Regions from separate parts of the Marichromatium sp. PS1 genome, predicted to be linked through region 2. Evidence: predicted binding sites of a transcription regulator. Region 2 holds the regulator's gene; the other holds the start of a gene.
What was found. The regulator FliA, encoded in region 2, starts transcription of late flagellar genes. The targets are predictions, from matches to a motif close to GCTAAAGTTNNNNNNNNNNCNGCCGATA.
Positions count from the first base shown of each region.

Region 1: ACAM26_RS00480 (DUF5610 domain-containing protein) is a predicted target of FliA. The motif match lies at 1,695-1,722, and genes of this name have one in related genera.

Region 1 is NZ_BAAFHB010000001.1:101,109-105,479, reverse strand. Features, by position in the region: gene ACAM26_RS00485 (rubrerythrin) at 1-490, shown strand, start outside; gene ACAM26_RS00480 (DUF5610 domain-containing protein) at 494-1,657, opposite strand; gene ACAM26_RS00475 (methyl-accepting chemotaxis protein) at 1,893-3,518, opposite strand; gene ACAM26_RS00470 (superinfection immunity protein) at 3,881-4,273, opposite strand; gene ACAM26_RS00465 (AraC family transcriptional regulator) at 4,348-4,371, opposite strand, start outside.
Region 2 is NZ_BAAFHB010000004.1:62,757-67,127, reverse strand. Features, by position in the region: gene ACAM26_RS09465 (chemotaxis protein CheA) at 1-939, opposite strand, end outside; gene ACAM26_RS09460 (protein phosphatase CheZ) at 975-1,745, opposite strand; gene cheY (chemotaxis response regulator CheY) at 1,901-2,275, opposite strand; gene ACAM26_RS09450 (RNA polymerase sigma factor FliA) at 2,323-3,075, opposite strand; gene ACAM26_RS09445 (MinD/ParA family protein) at 3,075-3,899, opposite strand; gene flhF (flagellar biosynthesis protein FlhF) at 3,886-4,371, opposite strand, start outside.

The DNA of each region.
Region 1 (4,371 bases), on a different contig from region 2:
TCTCGCGGCGCTGCTCGCCCACGCGCTCGAACTCGAACACGCCAGCCACGAGCGCTATACCGAACTCGCCGCCGGGATGGTGCTGCACCACAATGCGCCCGCGGCGGCTGCGTTCGATCGACTGGCCGGGCTCAGCGAGGCCACCGTGGCCCGGGTCGAGCACCGCGCGCGTGGGCTGTGTCTGCCGCGCATCGCGCCCTGGGACTTCGCCTGGTGTGGTGACGGTGCGCCGGCGCCCGATGTCGGCGGGGAGGGCGTCGACTATCTGATGAGCGTGGCCGAGGTGCTGGAGCTGGGCATGCGCGATGCCCGGTGTCGTCGTGACTTCTATGCCGGGTTGGTCGATCAGGCGGCGCCCGAGGTTCGCGAACTCGCCGTGTTACTGGCCGCCGCGAGCCGCGCTCAGTTCGAGCGGCTCGCGGCGTGGCGCGCGGCCTGTGCCTCGGGGGCGCGACTCGATGACTGGGATCCGCCCAACCTGCCCGAGTAGTCCTCAGTCATCGCTGTCGGTGCGCCGTGGCGCGAAGGCGTCGAGCAGTCGGCTCATGTGCGAGCGGAAGTCGTCCTGCTGCTGCTTCTCGGCGCTGACGAAGCGCTCATCCTGCTCGACCAGGCCCTGCATCAGCTCGGCACCGCTGGCGCGGGCGTCCTCGAGGAAGCCGAGCGCAGGCTGCGAGAAGCGCTCCTGCATCTGATCCATCAGCTGACCGATCCGACGACCGGGGCGCTCGCTCTGCGAGTCGTTGCCGAGTTGCTGGGTCTCCTGATAGCGCTGGGCCTGAGCGACCGAGTAGCTGGTACTCGAACTCATGTTCAGCTCCATGCGCGAGAGCTGCCCGGCGTCGAACGAGAGACTGCCGGCCTGGGAGAAGGCCGCCTGCACGTCGCCCTGGAAGAAGCTGTTGGCCAGCTCGCTGGTGTCCTGTACCAGGTTGCGGATGGCGTCGAGCTCTTCGGTGTCGAGATCACCCTTGACGCTGAAGCTGTAGTTGCTGGAGGCGCTGCGCGAGACGTCGAACTGCGCCACCTGATTGCCCTCGCTGTCGCGTGCGAGTGCTGCAGTGGCGCTGTAGTCGAGCTGCTGGCCGAAGTCGATACGCACGCTGTCGCCGTCGCGGGTGCGCACCTCGAGCGAGAAGGACTCGGCGTGCTGGAAGCGCTCGGCGACGCCGATGGCGGTAGTGGCGCTGCTCGCCGTGCTCTGGCCGCCGGGGGCCAGGCCGTCGAGCGCGGCGAAGGTCAGTTGCTCGGTCTCGTCGAGCTGTTCGGCGACCTTGCCCTGGAGCATGTCGAGGTTGGAGAGGATCTCGCGCGCCTCCTCGAAGCCCTTGCGTGCGCCCTCGACGGCCTGCTGATAGAGCTGTTCGACCTCGGCCTCGGAGCGGCCACGGGCGCGGGCGCTCTCCAGCCCGGTGGCCACCGCATCGGCGATGCGGTTGGCGACCTTCTCCGGGGTGAAGTTCTCGGCGTCGAGCTTGCGCACGGCATTGGCGTCCATGCCGGGGATGTGCGCGGCGAGTCGCTCGAGCACCTGCTGCTGTGGCGCCGCTGCGCTGCCGTCGCGGGTCGCTGTCGTCGGCGAGCCCGATGCGCCGGCACCCGAGCGCAGGGTCGTGAGCGATTGGAGCTGCGAGACGGATGAGTGGAGCGAGATCATCTCTGGGCCTCCGGGGCGAGTCTGTTCCGTCCCTGAGTAACGGCCGCGGCAAGAGGTTCTTGAATCTTAGCTATCAGCGATCAGCCTCCAGCTGCCTGTCATGGCTGCCAGCCTTCGGCGCTGGCAGCTGGTCGCTGGTGGCTGAACCACCAACGGCGAGTCTCCAGCTCTCGGCCTTAGTCATGGGCGCTAGCCTTCCCTGGCGGCTGGCGGCTGGCGGCTGGCGGCTGGCGGCTCAGATATGGAAACGCCCGAGCAGGGTCTGGAGTTCGAGGGCGAGCGCGGCCAGGGCCTCGCTGGCGTGGGCGATCTGGCCGGAGGTGGTGGCGGCGTGCGCGGTGCCGTCGTTGATGTTGGAGACGCTGCGGTTGACCTCCTCGGCGACCGCGGACTGCTCCTCGGCAGCGCTGGCGATCTGGGCATTCATGTCGGTGATGGTGCTGATCGACTGGGTGATGGTCTGGAAGGACTCGGCGGCGTGCGTGGTCTGGGCGACGCCTTCGCCGGCCTTGGCGCGACCGCGCTCCATCGCCTCGACCGCGCCGAGCGCGCCGCCCTGCAATCGTTCGATCATCTCCTGCACCTCGGTGGTCGAGGCCTGGGTGCGACTGGCAAGGTTGCGCACCTCGTCGGCGACCACCGCGAAGCCGCGCCCGTGCTCACCGGCGCGTGCCGCCTCGATCGCGGCGTTGAGTGCGAGCAGATTGGTCTGGTCGGCGATGGCGCGGATCACGTCGAGCACCTTGCCGATCTCCTCGCTGTCGGCGGCGAGGCGCGAGATCGCCTCGGCCGCGCTCTCGACCTCGAGGGCCAGCGCATCGATGGTGGTGTTGGCCTCGCCGACCACGGCGCTGCCGGCCTCGGCCTCGTTGTCGGTGTTCTGAGCCGCCTGCGCGGCCTCGGCGGCGTTGCGTGCGACCTCGGCCACGGTCGAGGCCATCTCGTGCATCGCGGTGGCGACCTGCTCGACCTCGCGCTGTTGCTGGGCGACGTGTTCGCGGCTCTCGGTGCTGGTCCCGGAGAGCTGCTCGGCGGCGGCCGAGAGTTGGCTGGCGGCGCCGGCGACCTGGCTGACCAGCGTGTGAATGCGCGCGATGAAGGCATTGAAGGCGTGCGAGAGATCGGCGATCTCGTCGTTGCCGTGGACCTCGAGACGCTGGGTCAGGTCGCCCTCGCCCTCGGCGATGTCACGCAGTCGCGCGGTGGTGGCGCGCACCGGTCGGACCACCAGGCGGGTGAGCAGCACGCCGAGCAGGGCCGCGAGCACCAGTGCGACGCTGGCCGCGCCCAGCATGCTCCAGCGTGCCAGCTGGCTGGTCTCTGCGGAGATGGCGATGCTCTCCTGCTGCTGGGCCTGGAGCGATTCCTCGAGCACCCCGAACAGATGGCGCAGGGTCTGCAGGTAGGCGAGGGTCTCGTTGCGATAGATGCGCAGCGCCTGATCGTGATCGCCGCGCTGTAGTGCGCTGTTGATCCGCTTGGCCGACTCGTGGACGGCGCGATGCGGGACCGCGATGGTGTCGAAGGCGGCGCGGAACGCTTCGGGGTAGCGCGCATAGCCCGGGTCGTTGCGCAGGCTGTCGTACCACTTGCCGAAGTCACACCGGTGCGGGTCGAGTTCGCCGGTGAAGGGTTGGTCGAGCAGCAGACTGAGCCCGAGATCGTTGACCCAGGCCAGGTGGTCGATCTCCTTGACCAGCTGGAAGTTGGATTGCTCGAAGCTCTTGATCAGCGCCTGCTGGACCTTGTCGGTGCGTTGCAGTCCACTCCAGCCGATCAGCGCGATCAGCAGCATGAAGACGAGTATGACGGTGAGGGCCAGGCCGATCTTGCGGCCGAGGCTGAGATGGATGCGGGACATGTTGGCTCGGTTGTTCTTGACTGTGCGTGTGGACCGGGGCGGTCCTGGTCGTTGTCTTGCCGAGCGGCGATGCGGCGGGGTCGGACGTGATGAGTGCGGGCGCCCGGATGGGCGGGCCACGTCAAGACCGGGCGTGATCCGTGCGCTCGGGCGATTGGATCCTCGGGCGAGCGATCCCTGCTTCGCGAACTCCTTCAGACCATGCGCCCGGGGCGATTGTCACGCGATTGTAACCTGATCGTCACCGGGTGTCCGGGGTTCAGGTCACGGAAACCCGGTGACTTTTGTACGCCGGGTGTCCGTGTTGCCGGCGAAGGTCGAGGCGGCCGTGGGGCGGTTCGGGCCGCGCGCCGACGGGCCGATCAGGCCTGGGGTTCGGCGCCGCCCTGCGGGGTGGGTTCGCCGTCGCCGAGCAGTGCCCAGAACAGCACCGCGACCCAGCCGACGAGGGTCCAGCCGAAGAGCACATTGATGAGGGTGATGCGCAGACGTCTGGTCAGTCCGCGGTCATGGGCGATCAGCCCGGGCAGCACATAGAGGGTGAGGAAGACCGCGGAGAGGAAGAGACCGCTGACGTCGATCGGGTAGAGCGCGTTGATCCCGACCAGCACGACCAGCCAGCCGAGCAGCAGCGCGGTGACGCTGAGACGCAGCCCGAGCGCCTGGGCGAGCCGCATCGGTGCGGACGAGGCGATGCGGTCGATGGTGTCGCGCCAGTCGGTGCGGGTCTCCTGGGTGGGGTGTTCCTGGGCCATGCTCGATGTCTCCAAAGTGCGAGAAGGGGGCAGCATAGTCCAGAACCCGGGCGAGTCGGAAGCGAGCCGGCGGGTCAGCCGGGCAGGGGCGGGGCGGC
Region 2 (4,371 bases):
GAGTCGGTTGGTATCGACCCGCACCGAGGTCTCGGTCGGAGTGGCAGCCTGTTTGACGGCACGCGCCGCAGCCGCCGCAGCACTGCTCTCGCCCTCGGGCTTCGGCGCCGGCTTGGCGGGGGCGGGCGCGGTGCTCGGCTGTGGCGCCGGCGGGGGTGAGGAAGGCGCGCTCTCGGCCGCCGCCTTCGGCGCGGGCGCCGCAGTGAAGGCGCCCTTGCCGTGGAGCTGATCGAGCAGGTTCTCGAACTCCTCGTCAGTGATGAGGTCGGTATCCTCGCCGGCGGGCTCTTCCTCGACTGGCGGCCCGCCCGCAGCCGAGACCTCGGCGGAAGTCGACGCGGTCGGCTCCGGGGGCACAGACTCGGCGGGCGCAGCACCGGACTGGGGCTGACCGCTGAGCGCATCGAGCAACGCCTCGAACTCCTGCTCGGTGATTTCATCCGCGGGCTCGGCACCCGCCGCCACGGACTCGGAGGGCGGCTCAGGCGCCGCCTCGGGCTCGGCAGGCACCGGCTCGACGGGAGCCGGGGGCGGCTCGGGGGCCGCCGCCGCAGGCGAGGCCAGCTGCTCGAGTTCGGCGATCAGTTCGGGCGCGGCGGGCTCGGGCTCCTTGCCCGATTGCAGGTCGCCGAACATGACGTTGACGACATCGAGCACCCGCAGCACCGTATCCATCAACTGCGCATCGACATGACGCTCGCCGTTGCGCAGCAGATTGAACACGTCCTCGGCATGATGACAGACCGAGACCAGCGCATTGAGGTTGAGAAAGCCCGCGCCACCCTTGATGGTATGAAAACTGCGGAAGACCGAATTGAGCAGGTCGCGGTTCGCCGGATCCTGCTCCAGATCGATCAGTTGCTCGTTCAAGCCTTCGAGCAGCTCGCCGGCCTCGACCAGGAAATCCTGAAGAATTTCGTCATTCGGGTCGATTGGCATTCACCTTATCCTCTGAACTCGATGGGCTCGGGCAACTAGAAGCCGAGACTGGACAGCAGGGCATCGACGTCGTCCTGACCCGAAACGACATCCCCGAGATCGTCGCTGGTGTTGGGCACCGCCGGCCCGACACCACCCCGGGCGGGTTCCTCGGCCTTCTCGACGGTCGGCTCGACGGGCTTGGCGACAGCCCCTTCCATGCGTCCGCTGGAGAGTCGAATCAAGCCGACCAGGTTCTCCTCGACGTCCTGAACCAGACGGATGACCCGCCCGATGATCTGGCCGGTAAGATCCTGGAAGTCCTGGGCCATCATGACCTCGGACATCAGCGAGCGCAGCCGCTCGGTCTCCTGACCGGTGGCGGAGAAGAAGGCGTCGAGCTCGCGCGCGAACTCGCGGAACTCATCGAGCGAGAGCTCGCGGCGCCGGAACCGCCCCCAACGCTCGGAGAGCCGCACCGCGCTGTCATGTACCCGCTCGGCGATCGGCAAGCCCTCGTCGACCGCATTGAGGGTGCGGTGCGTGGCCTGCTCGGTCATGGTGACGACATAGGAGAGCCGCTCCTTGGCGTCCGGGATCTCGTCCTGGGTGATCTCGACCAGACGCGAGTCGCCGCGGAAGCTCTGCAGCGCTTCGTGCAGCTCGCGGGTCAGCTTGCCGAGCTCCTCGAACAGCTCACGCTCGTAGGGGAAGCGCAACTGCTGGATGACCAGACGCGCGCCTTCCTCATCGCCGTTTTGGAGGTGTTCGACCAGCTCCTGCGCAAGTGCAAGCTGTGCGGTCAAACGTGTTTCGTCATTGTCCATCGATTGTTCCCAGGCCGAACGAAAAGGCTACCCGTGACATGGCTGGGCCGGCCATGGAGGCACGTGCCGGAGTGGGCTGAGTCCATGTGTCAGCGCCAGGGGCGAACGATGAGGCGACGGCCGGCGCAGCGCGAGACAGTCGCTTCAGCCCGACCCTAGCCTGCGACCCGCTCGAAGATCTTATCGATCTTTTCCTTCAGTGTCTCGGCGGTGAAGGGCTTGACGATATAGCCGTTGACGCCAGCCTGGGCCGCCTCGACGATCTGCTCGCGCTTGGCCTCGGCCGTCACCATCAGCACCGGCAGCTCCTTGAGCTCAGGGTCGGCGCGGACCTGGCGCAGCAGCTCGATGCCTTCCATGTTGGGCATGTTCCAGTCGGTGATGAGGAAATCGAAGCCACCGCTCTTGAGCATCGGCAAGGCCGTGCTGCCGTCGTCGGCCTCCATGGTGTTATTGAACCCCAGCTCGCGCAGCAGGTTCTTGATGATGCGTCTCATCGTGGAGAAATCGTCCACGACGAGGATCTTCATGCCTTTGTCCACACTGAACTCCCAGTGTCAATTGTCGGATTTATCGATCACAACAGCGACTCACTGCCCTCGCCGGTCCAGTCGGACAACCGTGAGCGCAAGCGGTGCAAGGCCTGACTGCGGATCTGGCTGACACGCGACTCGGTGATGCCGAGCACGGCGCCGATCTCGCGCAGGTTCAACGCCTCGTTGTAATACAGGTTCATGACCAGGCGCTCGCGCTCCGGCAAGCCACCCAGGGCCTGGGCCAGTGCCAGGCGAAACTGCGCCTGAGCGAGCTGCTCCGGGGGCGAATCCTCCGTCCCCGCCAACCAGCGATCGGCTTCCATCTCCGGGCCGCCCAGGTCTTCGATGCCGAGGACGTTGGCGCTCGCACTGTCCTGCAGCATCGCATGATAGTCCGCCAGCCCGATCTCGAGCTCGGCGGCGACCTCGGCGTCGCTCGCCGTGCGCCCCTCGCGCGTCTCCACCTCACGGATGGCTGCGGCGATGCGACGGGTGTTGCGATGGACCGAGCGCGGGGTCCAGTCCGCGCGGCGCAGTTCATCGATCATCGCGCCACGGATGCGTATGGTCGCATAGGTCGCGAAGGTCGCGCCCTGTCCCGCCTGGAACTGGCGCGCGGCCTCGATCAGCCCCACCATGCCCGACTGGACCAGGTCGTCGAGCTGCACCGACGGCGGTAGACGCGCCGCCAGATGATGCGCGATACGCTGTACCAGATCGACATTGGCCGCAACCAGCTCGTCGGGCCGGTCGGCCAGGCTAGGATACCCCTGCAATGGACGTTTCGGGGCCATCAGGCACTTTGCAACATCCGTTCGACGAAAAAGCCGATCCCGCCCAGGTCGGTCTCGGTGATGGGCCAACGATCGACCCGGGTCGCCAACTCGGTGAAGGCGCGCCCCGAGGGACTGCCCGGATACAGGTCGACCACAGGCCCGCGCCGCTGCACGGCCCGACGCAGGTTGTCGTCGAGCGGGATGATACCCGAGGCCTCGAGCATCACCTCCGGCAGGTACTGGGCGCAGACGGCCGAGAGCTTGCGCACCAGACGCCGACCGGCCTCCGGCGAGCTCAACATGTTGCAGACCATGCGGAAACGACGCAAGCCGTGATCCTGGTGCAGCACCTTGATCAGTGCATAGGCGTCGGTGAGCGATGCCGGCTCGTCACAGACCACCACCATCACTTCCTGAACCGCCTTGCAGAAGGCGGTGACCGACTCCTGGACGCCGGCCGAGGTATCGACGATGAGCACGTCGAGCGGCTGACGGTAGGAGCTGAAGGCACGGATCAGCCCGGCATGCTCGGCGGGGCTGAGATTGGCCATGCTGGCGATACCCGAGGCCGAGGGCACCAGCTGCATGCCCTGCGGGCCTTGCACCAACACATCCTCGAGTCCCTCGACCCGCCCTTCGACGAGATCGTGCAGGGTCTTGGTCGGGCGCAGTCCGAGCAGCAGATCGGCGTTGGCCAGACCGAGGTCGGCGTCGAACAGCATCACCCGCCGTCCCATGCGCGCGAGCGCGACGGCGAGATTGACCGAGACATTGGTCTTGCCGACGCCCCCCTTGCCGCTGGCGACGGCGATACTCCTGAGCCGATTGCTAGGCGGTTGCATGGGCAGGCGTCCTGAAGGGCAAGACCGACTCCAGAACCATGCTGCCCTGTTCACCAGACGTCCGCGTGGACGCCGGCATCGCGTTCATTGCCAGACCATCGAGAGAGGCGCGGGCGCCGCCCGGCGCACGCATGGCGTGCGCCCGCTCCTGGAGCGCCAAGCGGGTGAGATAGAGTGTATCGACCTTGTGGAAATCTTCGGTCATGCGTTGACCATCGCTATAAAAAATCAAACCGAGCCGCTGCTCCATCAACACGGACAGGGTCTCGCCGAGCTGTTCCGTCTCGTCCACCTTGGTCAACACCAGGGCCGAGGGTTCGCTCGACTGGAACGCCTCGAGCACCTGTCTGAGCACCATCGACTGATGGGTAGCGGCAATTACCAGCCAGGTCTCGAGCTCGATGCGCTCGCGCACCTGCGCAAACAATCGGCGCTCGGCGGCATCACGCGCGGCATGCCCGGCCGTATCGAT